Regions from separate parts of the Exiguobacterium sp. s16 genome, predicted to be linked through region 3. Evidence: riboswitches for the same ligand, from Rfam matches in the RefSeq annotation. Region 3 holds a riboswitch; each other region holds the start of a gene.
What was found. Region 3 has a riboswitch for S-adenosylmethionine ahead of KNP86_RS07760 (2,3-diketo-5-methylthiopentyl-1-phosphate enolase). Riboswitches for the same ligand answer to the same signal wherever they lie in the genome.

Region 1 (4,166 bases), on a different contig from region 3:
ACGACTCAAAAGCGTGCTCGCTCAAATCAAGTTCGACGAGACGCCCGCACTGCTGGGCCAAGACGAGCCCGGTGTTGACGCCTGCGTCGACCGAGCTGTCACCGCTCAAGTAACGGGCCTCGTAAAACTTCGCGACCGTGTCGATGACACCGGCTCGGAAATATTCATATGGAGAGCGCGAGATGACCCGCGAGTCAACGATGACCCGTTCGATGACGACGCGGAACATGTCGTAGCGGTCGTAGCTCCCGTCCTCCCGATAGACGACGCTGAGAGGCGTGAACGCCGCACAGTTCGAGGCGAGTGTCGGGACGATGATGAGCGGCACGTTCTGTTGATAGGCGACGAGTTTGGCCGTGTCGACGAGCTTCCCGCCCCCGATGGCGATGAGGACATCGACGTCTTCAAAAATCAGCCGTTCGACTTCCTTGTCCGTACACTCCCCACGGAACGTCGTGGCCGGATAGTCCGTGATGGATGGATGGACGGCCCGCACGACTTCGTACCCGTTCTGACCGCGCAGGACGTGGGCACGTCGGCCGTCGACTAAGTCATCAAGACGGTCGAGCGCGTCATCGGCGTGGTCATATTCAAGGACGGCCTGACGAATCATGCCCGCACCTCCTCATAGGCGGCAAACAACCGCTCGATTCGTTCGACGGCCTCATCGATTTTCGGCTCGGGCGAGACGAGGCCGAAGCGGACGTATCCGTTCCCTTCTGAACCGAAGAAATAGCCCGGTGTGACGGCGACTCCTGCCTCGTACAATAACTTACGCGAGAACGATTTGGCATCGCCCTCGGGCACTTTCGCCCAGACGAAGAACGAACCCTCCGGCGGCTCGACGGCCCAACCGGCCCGGTTCAACCCATCGATCAGGCGATCACGCCGTGCCTCATAGAGTCGGGCCAAATCGTCCCGGATGGAGCGTGGGGCCTCGAGCGCGGCGACAGCCGCCGCCTGGATGGCCGAGAACACGCTGACGTGGACGTGGTCCTGATACGTATTGATCGCCTCGATGATGTCCGCGTTCCCGATGGCAAAGGCGACGCGCCAACCGGACATGTTGAACGCCTTCGACATCGTATATACCTCGATCCCGACTTCTTTCGCCCCTTTCGCCTGCAGGAAGCTCGGCGGGACGTGTCCATCAAACCCGATGCTGCCATACGCGAAGTCATGGACGACCATCAAGTCCCGCTCCTGGGCGAACCGAACGGTGTCATCAAAGAAGGCTGGTGTGGCGACGGCCCCCGTCGGATTGCTCGGATAGTTCAAGTACATGAGTTTCGCCCCTTCCGTATCGAGCGTCTCATAGTCAGGGAGGAAACCGTGCTCCTCGCGTAAGATGAGATCACGGACAACGGCACCGGCGAGTCGTGCCCCAGAGATGTAGTCGGGATAGCCCGGGTTCGGCAGCAAGATCCCGTCCCCTGGCTCGAGCACACATTGCGGCAACGTGATGAGTCCGGACTTGGAACCGATGAGGATCGCGACTTCCGTCTCGGGATCGACTTCGACGCCGTACTCATTCAAGTAAAACGTCGCCACCGCTTGTTTCAGACGGGCCTGACCGCGGAACGGACCGTATTGGTGGGTCGAGGCATCAAGGAGCGCCGTCTGAAGTGCGTCGCAGATTGGGGCGGGCGTCGGCAAATCCGGCGTCCCTTGACCGAGTCGGATGATATCGCGACCGGCCTGTTCAAGTGCTGCGACTTCATCGGCGAGTCCGACAAAATGTTGGGGTGGTAAAGTTTTAAGTAAGTGTGAGCGTCTGTCTGTCATGAATAGTCCTCCTATGCAAAAAACACCCCTTTCCGCGGAAAGGGGTGTCGAGATACGGACGTATTCAAACAACCACCTTTCCATCTCTCAAGGTCACCTTGCTGGAATTAGCACAGTATTGGAACAATCTGTTGCTGAAGCTTCATCGGGCCAGTCCCTCCGCTTCTCTTGATAGAAAGTGTTTTTATATGCGATTTGTCATTTTGTAATATGTCACTTAGTTAACCAAACGTTACCAATCTTGTCAATCCTTTTTCGAAAATGGGTGTGGCCTATTGAATCCCGATAAAAAAAAGGTCATAGTACAAAGTGAACACTATTCTACAAAATTTAAAAGATGAGGGGATGGACCTTTGGAATTAAATCGTCAATTGATTTGGAAGTTGAGCGTGATCGGATTGATTCTGCTCGTCCTATGGAAAGTCATCAGTGAACCGGACACGATTTCTAGTGTGTTGCACTACACGTTCCAGTTGCTGACGCCGATTATCATGGGAATTGCCATCGCGCTGCTCCTGAATACCGTCCTGTCCTATATAGAAGAACGGTTTCAATTAAAACGCTATCAAGGTTTGCTGATCGTTTATATCGTCTTCATCGGGATTCTTGTCATCTCCGCTGTGACATTGTTCCCGCGCATCTACTCGAGTGTGGCCTCACTCATCGAAGAGCTTCCGTTCTACATCCGACAGATTGACGGGTTCCTCGCCCAGTTGAACACGTACTTGAAAGAGTACAACGCGACGATCGCCCAAGCCATCGATTTCAGCCGCTTCGAGGAACGTTACTCGGGCTGGGTCGAGACCGCCGTCTTGTCGTCGGTCAGCTACGTGTCGAGCTTCACGATGACGCTCATCAATTTCTTGATTGGGATCGTCATCTCAATCTATCTGTTAAAAGACAAAGAGGTTTTTGCCCGCATGTTCAAGCGGCTGTTGTATGCGATGTTCCCGGTCGCGTCGGCTAAGACGACGATCGACATCTTTCAAGAGATGGATTACATTTTCAAACGCTATATCATCGGGAAGTCGATCGACTGCCTCATCATCGGGGTGTTGGCCGTCGCCGGTCTGTTGATCATCGGGGCACCTTACGCGCTTCTACTCGGCGTCATCGTCGGCGTCTTGAATTTTATCCCGTACGTCGGTCCGCTGCTCGGGATGATTCCGGCGTTCATCATCACCTACTTCTATGACCCGTTCACGGCGCTCATCGTCCTCTTGTTCATCTTCTTGTTGCAACAATTCGACGGACTCTGGCTCGGCCCGAAGATTCTCGGCGACAGCGTCGGCATCACCCCGTTTTGGGTCATCACCTCGATCATCATCGGGGGTAGCCTGTTCGGTCTCGTCGGGATGTTCATCAGTGTACCGGTCACGGCGATGATTCAAGTCGTGTTCTCTCGGTTGATCGACTACCGGCTCAGTCGAAAGAATTTGAACGAATTATTATGACACATTGACGATTTATGTTGACACATTTCACGGAAATATCATAATCTTGAAGAGAAGACAGTCCAATGCAGAAAGGAGAGGTACCGATGTCAGTCATTCAACGCTCGCACGTCCAAGTTCATATTGACCGGCAGGCGCCTCTCCGTGATTTGAATCCGTGATGTCGCCTGCCTTCCGAGGCATGCCTAAGATCGTAGGGACGCGTATGCCTTTGTGCATGCTGCGTCCCTTTTCTTATTCTATCAACTAAAGCAGGTGACCTTAATGATTCAATCACTCAAACAGCTCGACCGTAACATTTGGATCCGCTTCCTCGGAGAGACGATCACCGGTGTCATGATGTTCATGATCGCACCGTTCCTCGTCCTCTACTATAGCGACAAGCTCGACAGTTATATCCAGGTCGGGGTCATCATGGCGACCGGACCGATCATGGCGCTCATCGGATCGGTCGTCGGTGGACGGCTCGCAGACCTGTATGGCCGCAAACCAATCATGATGGCTGCCATTCTTGGCGACGCCCTCGCCCTCGTCGGTTTCGCCTTCGCCGAAACGTTTTGGCCGCTCCTTCTCTTGAACGCCATGCTCGGTTTGACGAACTCATTGTTCCACCCGGCCGCAAGCGCGATGGTAGCCGATGTGACCGAGCCCGAACAGATGAACGAGGCGTTCGGGCTGTTGCGGATGGGGCACAATATCGGGGCTGCATTCGGCCCGCTCCTCGGGAGTGCCGTCCTCTTTATCGACCGGCAGTATATCTTCTACTCGGCCGCTCTCGTCTTCGTCTTGTACGCACTCGTCCTCGGTCGCTTCATCCGGGAGTCGCTCCCAGAGACGACCGATGTCGACACGCCGTCGAACCGGGATGTCCTGCGCGTGTTCTACAATGACAAGGTGTTCCTCGTGTTCATCTTTGCCGGTGTCTTC
Region 2 (4,166 bases), on a different contig from region 3:
TGACGACATCGTCGCGATTCATCATCTCTTTCCATTCTGCCGGTTCGAGGTACGCACCGTGCTGTTTAGGAACGTCGAACTCACCATCAAAGCGCCACGTCACAAGCTCTTTCTTATGACGGACAAAGATTTTTTTGAACGCATGCTCTTCGACTTCATCGATTTTGAACTCGATATCGCTGAAAAGCGGGTTCGCTTTCAAGTCGTTCATGTATTGCTCGGTCTGTTCCCAAGTCCCAGAGCACGTTCCGTTGATTCCTTCGGAAGAAATCAAGATCCGTCCTTTGATGCCAAGGTCCTTACAATACTTGAGGTGCTCTTGTGTGAGCGTTTCTGGGTCTTCGATGTTGACGTACTTATAGTACAGCAAGACCCGCATTGGTTTTGTTTCCATGTTATTACTCCCCTGTGTTCAGTTTTTTGCAGGAAAACGAACGTTGGGTTGTGTCGTTCGACGAGCGGACTTGCCTGCAACCACAAGTCCATATTATATGATAGATATCACAGCGAAATTTCGCAAATACTTTTTATTTTTTTTACTGGCGTGCAGGGGGATGCGTCTTCCTGAGCGAAATCGGGTAAAAGGTATTAATGAAAGTCGAAGGTGGAAACTGATATGCTCACATCACTCCAACAATGGATTATCCAACTGATTGAATGGCTGCAAGAGCTTCCGGGAGGCCCATGGGCAGGACTAGGGGCGCCGTTCCTTGAGGCGATCTTTCCATTTCTTCCGCTCGTCCTCATCATTTCGGCGAACGCGGCCACGTATGGGTTCTTGCTCGGGACGTTATTGTCTTGGGTCGGTAGTTTACTAGGGACGATTCTTGTCTTTACAGCCGTCCGTTACGTATTCCGTAAACCGATGACACGGTGGCTCGAAAAACATAAACAAGGGGTATATTGGCTGGAACGCATCAACCATATGAGCCCGATCTCGCTTGGGTTTTTATATTCGCTCCCGTTCATCCCGGTCAGTTTGATCACATACTTACTTGCCCTCATTCAAATGCCGCTTCGGACATTCATCATGGCGGCGGGGTTCGGGAAACTGCTTGTCGTCTTGATTTTTTCGGTCATTGGTGACCAGTGGGAAGAGTTTATTCAAAGTCCGTTCCGCTTATCGATGCTTGGACTGTTACTGTTTGTTCTTTGGGCGATCAGCCGTGGCCTCGAGGAATTGCTCAAGCGGCGCGCCTTCAAAAAACGCAACGAACAACTTCAACGTGAACGTGAAACGAAACGTCAAACGACCCTTCGAAGCTAGTGCTTCAAAGGGTCGTTTTGGTCAGGCGCGCTTTTTGAAACGCGGGAAGTTAAAGACGATGGCCAGCCCTCCGCAAATGAAGAGCAGGAATGGATAGAACATATACGGGACGAGCGCTGGTGACGCCGTATTCGTCAATTCGGCGGCGATGAGCAGCTGTGCCCCATAAGGCAACAGGCCTTGGACGCCACACGAGAAGATGTCGAGCACACTCGCTGATTTCTTTCGCTCGATGTCATACGTGTCGGCGATATTGGCGGCGAGCGGACCGGCCACGAGAATCGAAATCGTGTTGTTCGCCGTCGCGACGTTCGTCGCGCTGACGAGCCCGGCGATGCTCCATTCGGCACCGGCACGTTTTTGAATCCGCGACGTGAGCGCGTCACGCAAGTAAGTGAGCCCGCCGTTATGCGAGATGAGTCCGACGAGTCCGCCCATGAGGAGCGTCAAGAGCGAAATCTCGGCCATACCCATCATCCCGTCTGCCATAGCCGTGACGTATGAAGTGACAGCCAAACTCCCATCGATCAAACCGATGATGCCGGTCAAGGCAATCCCGCCAAGCAAAACGAGAATGACGTTCAACCCGGTCAAGGCGAGAGCGATGACGGCGAGGTATGGAATGAGTTTATACCATTCGAACGTGGCTGCATCGACAGTCGATTCTCCACTCGATAACACCGATAAGAGGACGATTGTGATAATGGCGGCCGGGAGGACAATCCAAAAGTTGGTTCGGAATTTGTCACGCATATTGGTACGCTGGGTCCGGACGGCAGCGATTGTCGTGTCCGAGATGAACGACAAGTTGTCCCCGAACATGGCACCACCGACGACGGCAGCCGCCGCGATGGCGATATTGACGCCACTTTCTTCGTGGATACCGAGCGCGATCGGGGCGAGGGCGGCAATCGTGCCCGTCGACGTTCCCATCGCCATCGAGATGAAAGCCGCGATGACGAATAAACCGCTCAGTAGAAGCGAGGACGGTAAAAATGTCAGCGCCGCATTGACGGTCGCGTCGATTGCGCCGATTGCTTCGGCGACACTCGAGAACGCTCCGGCGAGCAAGAAGATGAAGACCATGATCAAAATGCCGGGGTTCCCCGCGCCTTGGGCGACACGCTCGACCGTCTGAGTGACGCTGCCTTTCGTCATCATCGCCGCGACGATGACCGCGATCAACGCCGCGATCAGGACCGGGAATTTATAAAAGTCGTTATAGTAGATGCCTGCCCCGATAAAGAAGACGAGGAAGACGAGCAAAGGCAATAGTGCCCATTTGTTAGCTGTCGGTTGTTCCAATCGATTCACCTCATTCATAAAATAAAAAGAGAGCCTTCTGAAAAAAGGCTCTCTCTACAAGAAAACACTTTTTTCATCTTTCGAGCAGACTGCTCGCTGGATTTGGCACAGGTTACCCGCTGCCGAGACGTCACTGGGCCAGTCCCTCAGTCTCTCTTGATAAAAAAGTTGTGATATTTAGTTATAAGACACGTTCCCTAACGTACCTGTTTCAAATCCGCTTGTCAATAGCAAACCCCACGCGGTGAACGTGGGGGTGAGTCAAGTCGTTAAGAAATTGTAATGGGCGACGCGGTTGCGTCCGGCGTACTTCCCGCCGACGTAGAGGGCCCGGTCAGCGTTCCGGATCGTATCGTCGAGGCGTTTGTCACCGAACGCCTGAATCGTGTCGACACCGATCGAAGCGGTGACGGGGATATCGATTCCGTCGACGTGGAACGGTTTGTTCTCGATTTGTTGCCGGATCCGTTCGGCGATCTCGATTGCCTGTTCGACATCGCAACGATTCAATAGCAAGATGAACTCTTCACCGCCGTAACGGGCGGCAAAATCTTCGGTGCGGAGTGCCTGGCGAATCCGCCGTCCAAACTCTTGGAGCACACTGTCCCCGACTTGATGTCCGTGCAAATCGTTGATTTTTTTGAAAAAGTCGATGTCGAGCATCGCGACCGAAATCGGATACATCGAACCGTCCGAGATTTGTTGAATCCCGTATTCGTAAAACGCGCGTGCATTCGCGAGCAGCGTCAAGCTGTCGGTCCGACTTTCCGTGTAAAGACGGTCGCGCTCATGGCAACGGCTGATCGTCCGGTTGAACGACTTGAGAAGTTTGACGATTTCACGTTGGATGGTCGAGGGATACCCATAGACGTGTTCACCCGTCATGACGAGCCACGTGCGAATCCCTTCGATCTCCTCGGACCGAACCGAGATGAAACTATGATAGTCGTCGTCAAATTCGTTCGACAGTGGTGCGTCCCATTCGAAGCGCATCTCATATTCGACCGAGGCTTCGTTCGGATAAGCGTGATCGAGCAAATCGAACACGATGTGACGGTCAATCGGCTGACGCGTCTTCAAATCAAAGTACAGGGTACGGTCGAACAGTTTAAACTCGACGAACCCTTCGTCATAGTGATTGAGCCGCTCACATTGACTGAGAAACACTTCGATGGCTTGCGCCTCGCTCTGCGATAACGACACGGCTTCTTTTGCCTCGTCATACTGTTCAATCAACGATTTAAAGGCGTCTTGCCGGCCTTTTTGGATGATGAGCCGCTTGATGAAGAACGTCAACGCGGCAGCGATGCTGCTGACGACGAGTAAATTCGTCTCCCGGAACAACGAGGCCGCCAAAATGAAGACGAGACTGACGATATACGTATAAAACGCGATGCTCAGAAAATCGCGGACCGGGATGTCGACGCGGAACCACCAACCGACTTGATACTTTTGCACGATCGTGTTCAAGATGATGGCCAGAATCAAACCGGCGAGCGGCAGGAACGAGTCTTGAGAATAGAAGCCGAGACCGGTCACACCACCAAGTGCCAAGTAAACACCGGCTGGGATGGCAATCTCCAAGAAAGACGTG
Region 3 (4,166 bases):
GTCCGCATGGTTCTCGATAATCGGTACGCGGACGACCGCATCCTCGTCCCAGAAGCCGAGCGCCTTGATGATCTCTTGGCCGGTGAAGACGACTTCGCCGGTGGCGGCATGGAGCTCGGAGATGACATTATTGTCGACTGTATGGACGTGGAGCGAACACGTCGCGTCCGTCCGATTGAACACTTCGACGTGAAGTAGCGTCTCGGCGGATGGACGACCGTTTTGTTCGCCAATCAAGCGTCCGGCCGCATCGACGTGAACAAAGTCTTCCGGTGTTCGTTTTCGTTTATCGCGTCCGCTCGCCGTGACGAGAAATTCGAGCGGATCGTCGGAAACGCGAATCGCCAAATTCCCACTCGTTCCGGGGAACCAGTCGCGGGCGGCGAGTTCGTCTTTAATGTCGGCCAGTTCGAGCCAACGTGCGGCAAGGATCATACGGCAACCTCCTTCAAGTGATGGGTGATGTCGTCAAACGTCTCGAACGGGGCGTAACGGATGCCTGCGTCTTCGCAGAGCGTGATGAGTTGACCTCGGGCGTAGACAAAGTCGGCACGCTTCGCGACCTCGAAGTCGGTCACCGAGTCGCCGATGACGATCAAGCGATCGGCGGGATTGACAAGGCGGCGAGCGAGCGTCGGCTTGCAACAGCCGCAATCGTTCGTACATTGTTCATCGCAAGCGTGCGGCCAAGCGACGGTGACCGTCTCAGCGGAGAAGTCGGCGACGTTGCAGTAGATATGCTCGGGGGCGACATGCCCGTCCAAGACCGGTTGCACGAAGAAGTCCATCCCGCCGCTGACGACGTCAAACTTCCAGCCATGGACCCGAACTTCTTCTAAAAATGCCGGGAACCCTTGGCGGAGCGTGATGCGCTCCAACAAATAATCACGGTAAGCCGGGGCGGCCTCGCTCGGCAACAGTCGAAACATTTGACCGACCCCGGATCGGATGGAAATCCGTTGCTCGAGGACCGCGTCTTTCAACTCGACCCAAGCCGGCGGGGCGAACGCCTTCATCAACGCGATGATATTGTCTTCCGCCGTAATCGTCCCGTCAAAGTCGCAGAGGATATGGGCCGTCATCGTGACGCCCACGCCTTCAACGCGGTATCGAGCTCGTCCGTCTGCCCTTCGGTTTGACCGAGTACGTGAGCGATGGCTTGTCGGAACGCACGAGCCCCGGCGGCTGCACCGTCCGGATGACCGTGAATGCCACCGCCGGCGTTGATGACGACATCCGTCCCGAAGTCCCGAATGATATCGGCGACGAGTCCCGGATGAATCCCCGCGGACGGGACCGGCAAAATCGGCTTCGACCAATGTGGTTCGGCACTCTGGTCACGAATCACGAACGCCTCGTCGCGCGGTGTCGCAAGTGAGCCGTACGGTGACGGGAAGAGCGTCAAATCGCCCCCGGCGAGGCGAGGGAGTTTACCGAGCAAAAGCGAATGACTGATTGATCCGGTCAAGGCGCCGGCAAAGGCCGGATGTGCCAAGATCGGGACGTGGATATCCGGATCGTTCGCGAGTTCGCGCAGTGCGTCGAGACCGTACGTATAGACGTTGAACAGGAGCGCCGTCGCACCGGCCTCGATGAGACGGAGCGCCTGGTCACGCAGACCGAACACGGGGCCGCTCAGCGTGATGGCGTACAGGACGCGTTTCCCGGTCGCCTCGAAGTGGGCTTGAATGACGTCCGCTCCGATCCGGGCCCGTTCAAGCGACGGGGTGAGCGGGTTGTCGTATAAAATCTCGTCGTCTTTGACGATATCGATGCCACCGGCGAACTGATCGCGGAGTTGCTGCTCGAGAAACGCGAGGTCACGGCCGATGACGCCTTTGAAGATGCTCATGACGAGCGGGCGATCCTGAACGCCGAGCAACTCACGAATCCCGTCGACACCGAACTTGGCGCCTTTGAAATCAGAGGCGAGCGTCTCCGGCAACGTCAAATCGATTAATCGGACCGAATCATCGAGGGACAGTTTCCCGAACGTCGTCGTCAAGATGGATGAAAAGTCAGGGCTGACATTATGTAACGGATAGCGGATCGTGAAGCGGCTCGTCGTGTCCGTATGTGTGGTTGATACGACCTCACCTCGGAACGCCTGTAACTGCTCTTGCTCTAAGTGAGGCAAGTCCGTCCATGTGCCGACGGTCAGCTCGAGGGCGATCTTGTTGGCGACGGTCGCGACCGCGTCCGTCCGTTTGATTTCATATGTGGCAGTGATACTCATATGGTTCCTCCTTCCAGGCAAACAAAAATGACCCCATGCCGAGGCAAGAGGTCATCATAAAAAAAATGAACTCTTATCTCTCAGCTTACGCTGCAAGAATTAGCACCGTGCCATCTCTGGTCGGTTGCTGCGACATCATCGGGCTTGTCCCTCCGTCTGCTCTTGATAAGAATGTGATTTGAAGTTGTGAAATTTAATTGAATTTTTGCACAGAATCGTCACATCGTCAATTCCTTTTTTTCCAAAAAAAATATTTTGGAAAGTTGTTTCCATATATGCACAAAAAAAGACGAAGTTGCATCGGGAAATTGCCGTTGACAATCGTGACGTCGAGTCCGTAATATTCAGCACATAAGTTCACCGAATCGAATAAACCACTCTTATCGCGAGTTGGCAGAGGGAATTGGCCCGATGACGCCGCAGCAACCGACCACTAGGCACGGTGCTACATCCACCAGACGAATGTCTGACAGATGAGAGGAACAACCAGTTTGGCTGTGCCTCTTTCTCGCGGAGAAAGGGGCTTTTTTTATGGGCAACGTACAGGAAGGGGAAAACATTATGTCATATCAACCATTTACAGAACAGACCGTCGTCGAGCATGTGAAAACGTTGGGGTTAATCGAAGACGGAGGCATCACGCATTGCGAGGAGATCGGGGACGGCAATTTGAACCTCGTTTTCCGCATCCGACAAGGCGAAACGAGTCTCATCGTCAAACAAGCGCTCCCATATGCGAAAGTCGTCGGCGAAAGTTGGCCGCTCACACTTGAACGGGCGTGGATCGAGCAGTTGGCGTTGCGCGAATTCGCCAACGTCGTCCCTCGTTTCGTGCCAGTCGTGCTTGGCAGTGACCGCCCGCTCGCCTACACGATTTTAGAGGACCTGTCAGATTTTGAGATCGTTCGGACTGGCTATTTGGAAGGGAAAACGTATCCTGAACTTGCCCGCCATGTCGGTGAATTTTTAGGCGAGACGCTGTTCGCGACGTCGGATTACGCGGCCGGGCCGATCGCGAAGAAGCGGATTGAACGTGACTATTACAACCCGGAACTGTGTGACATCACCGAGAAACTCATCTTTACCGACCCGTTCAAAGACGCGGAGTCGAACAACATCGAGACGGCGCTGCGAGAAGATGTCGAACGCCTTTGGCAAGACCAAGCGCTCAAAGTCGAGGTGACGAAACTGAAAGTCGGCTTTGTCACGAAACATGAGGCACTCCTGCACGGAGACCTACATACGGGCAGCATCTTCGCGACTCAACAAGAGACGAAAATCATCGATCCAGAGTTCGCGTTTTACGGACCGTTCGGCTTCGACCTCGGCCAAATCATCGCCCATTTGACGCTGTCGACGTTCCATGACCCGCTCAAACGCTTCGAGCGTTTCACGGACGTCTTGACGGTGTGGGAGACGTTCGAGAAGACGTTTCGGGCCAATTTTGAACGCGCCGTCGAGCCGTTCAACACGATTGGTTTCGTCGACGAGTTGTTGCGGACGATTTTCAGCGACACGATCGGCTACGCCGGTTGCGAACTCATTCGCCGTGCCGTCGGACTGGCCGGTGTCGCCGATCTCGAGACGTTGCCGGAAGCGACGCGGCTCGAACGAAAACGTGACGCGCTCGCCCTCGGGACGGCGCTCATTAAAGAACGCCACAGCGTCGAATCGATTGACGACTTGGTGACACTCCTGTCGGGGGTGCGCGTATGACGGTTCAAAACATCCGTTTCCATTCACAGACAGACGAACTCATCGTATTGGATCAGACGTTGTTGCCGCATGAAGAGCGGTACGTGACGATTGAGACGCTCGAACAGGCCGAACATGCCATCGAGACGCTCCAAGTCCGCGGCGCCCCGGCCATCGCATACTTCGGGGCGTTCGTCCTCGCCAAAGAGGCGGGCCGGTTAGTCGACGATCCGGA

Region 1: it holds a riboswitch for S-adenosylmethionine, as region 3 does, so the genes downstream of both, KNP86_RS06420 (aminotransferase class I/II-fold pyridoxal phosphate-dependent enzyme) here and KNP86_RS07760 (2,3-diketo-5-methylthiopentyl-1-phosphate enolase) in region 3, are expected to answer to the same signal.
Region 2: it holds a riboswitch for S-adenosylmethionine, as region 3 does, so the genes downstream of both, KNP86_RS14075 (Na+/H+ antiporter NhaC family protein) here and KNP86_RS07760 (2,3-diketo-5-methylthiopentyl-1-phosphate enolase) in region 3, are expected to answer to the same signal.

Annotation. Positions count from the first base shown of each region.
Region 1 covers NZ_JACSLM010000002.1:565,169-569,334, reverse strand. Annotated here, with positions in the region: gene KNP86_RS06425 (iron-containing alcohol dehydrogenase) at 1-613, opposite strand, end outside; gene KNP86_RS06420 (aminotransferase class I/II-fold pyridoxal phosphate-dependent enzyme) at 610-1,785, opposite strand; SAM riboswitch class I at 1,863-1,963, opposite strand; gene KNP86_RS06415 (AI-2E family transporter) at 2,139-3,239, shown strand; gene KNP86_RS06410 (MDR family MFS transporter) at 3,504-4,166, shown strand, end outside.
Region 2 covers NZ_JACSLM010000011.1:43,108-47,273, reverse strand. Annotated here, with positions in the region: gene trhO (oxygen-dependent tRNA uridine(34) hydroxylase TrhO) at 1-394, opposite strand, end outside; gene KNP86_RS14080 (TVP38/TMEM64 family protein) at 617-1,267, shown strand; gene KNP86_RS14075 (Na+/H+ antiporter NhaC family protein) at 1,289-2,590, opposite strand; SAM riboswitch class I at 2,643-2,738, opposite strand; gene KNP86_RS14070 (GGDEF domain-containing protein) at 2,834-4,166, opposite strand, start outside.
Region 3 covers NZ_JACSLM010000003.1:151,923-156,088, forward strand. Annotated here, with positions in the region: gene KNP86_RS07750 (methylthioribulose 1-phosphate dehydratase) at 1-435, opposite strand, end outside; gene KNP86_RS07755 (2-hydroxy-3-keto-5-methylthiopentenyl-1-phosphate phosphatase) at 432-1,082, opposite strand; gene KNP86_RS07760 (2,3-diketo-5-methylthiopentyl-1-phosphate enolase) at 1,079-2,236, opposite strand; SAM riboswitch class I at 2,307-2,408, opposite strand; SAM riboswitch class I at 2,614-2,716, shown strand; gene mtnK (S-methyl-5-thioribose kinase) at 2,798-3,952, shown strand; gene mtnA (S-methyl-5-thioribose-1-phosphate isomerase) at 3,949-4,166, shown strand, end outside.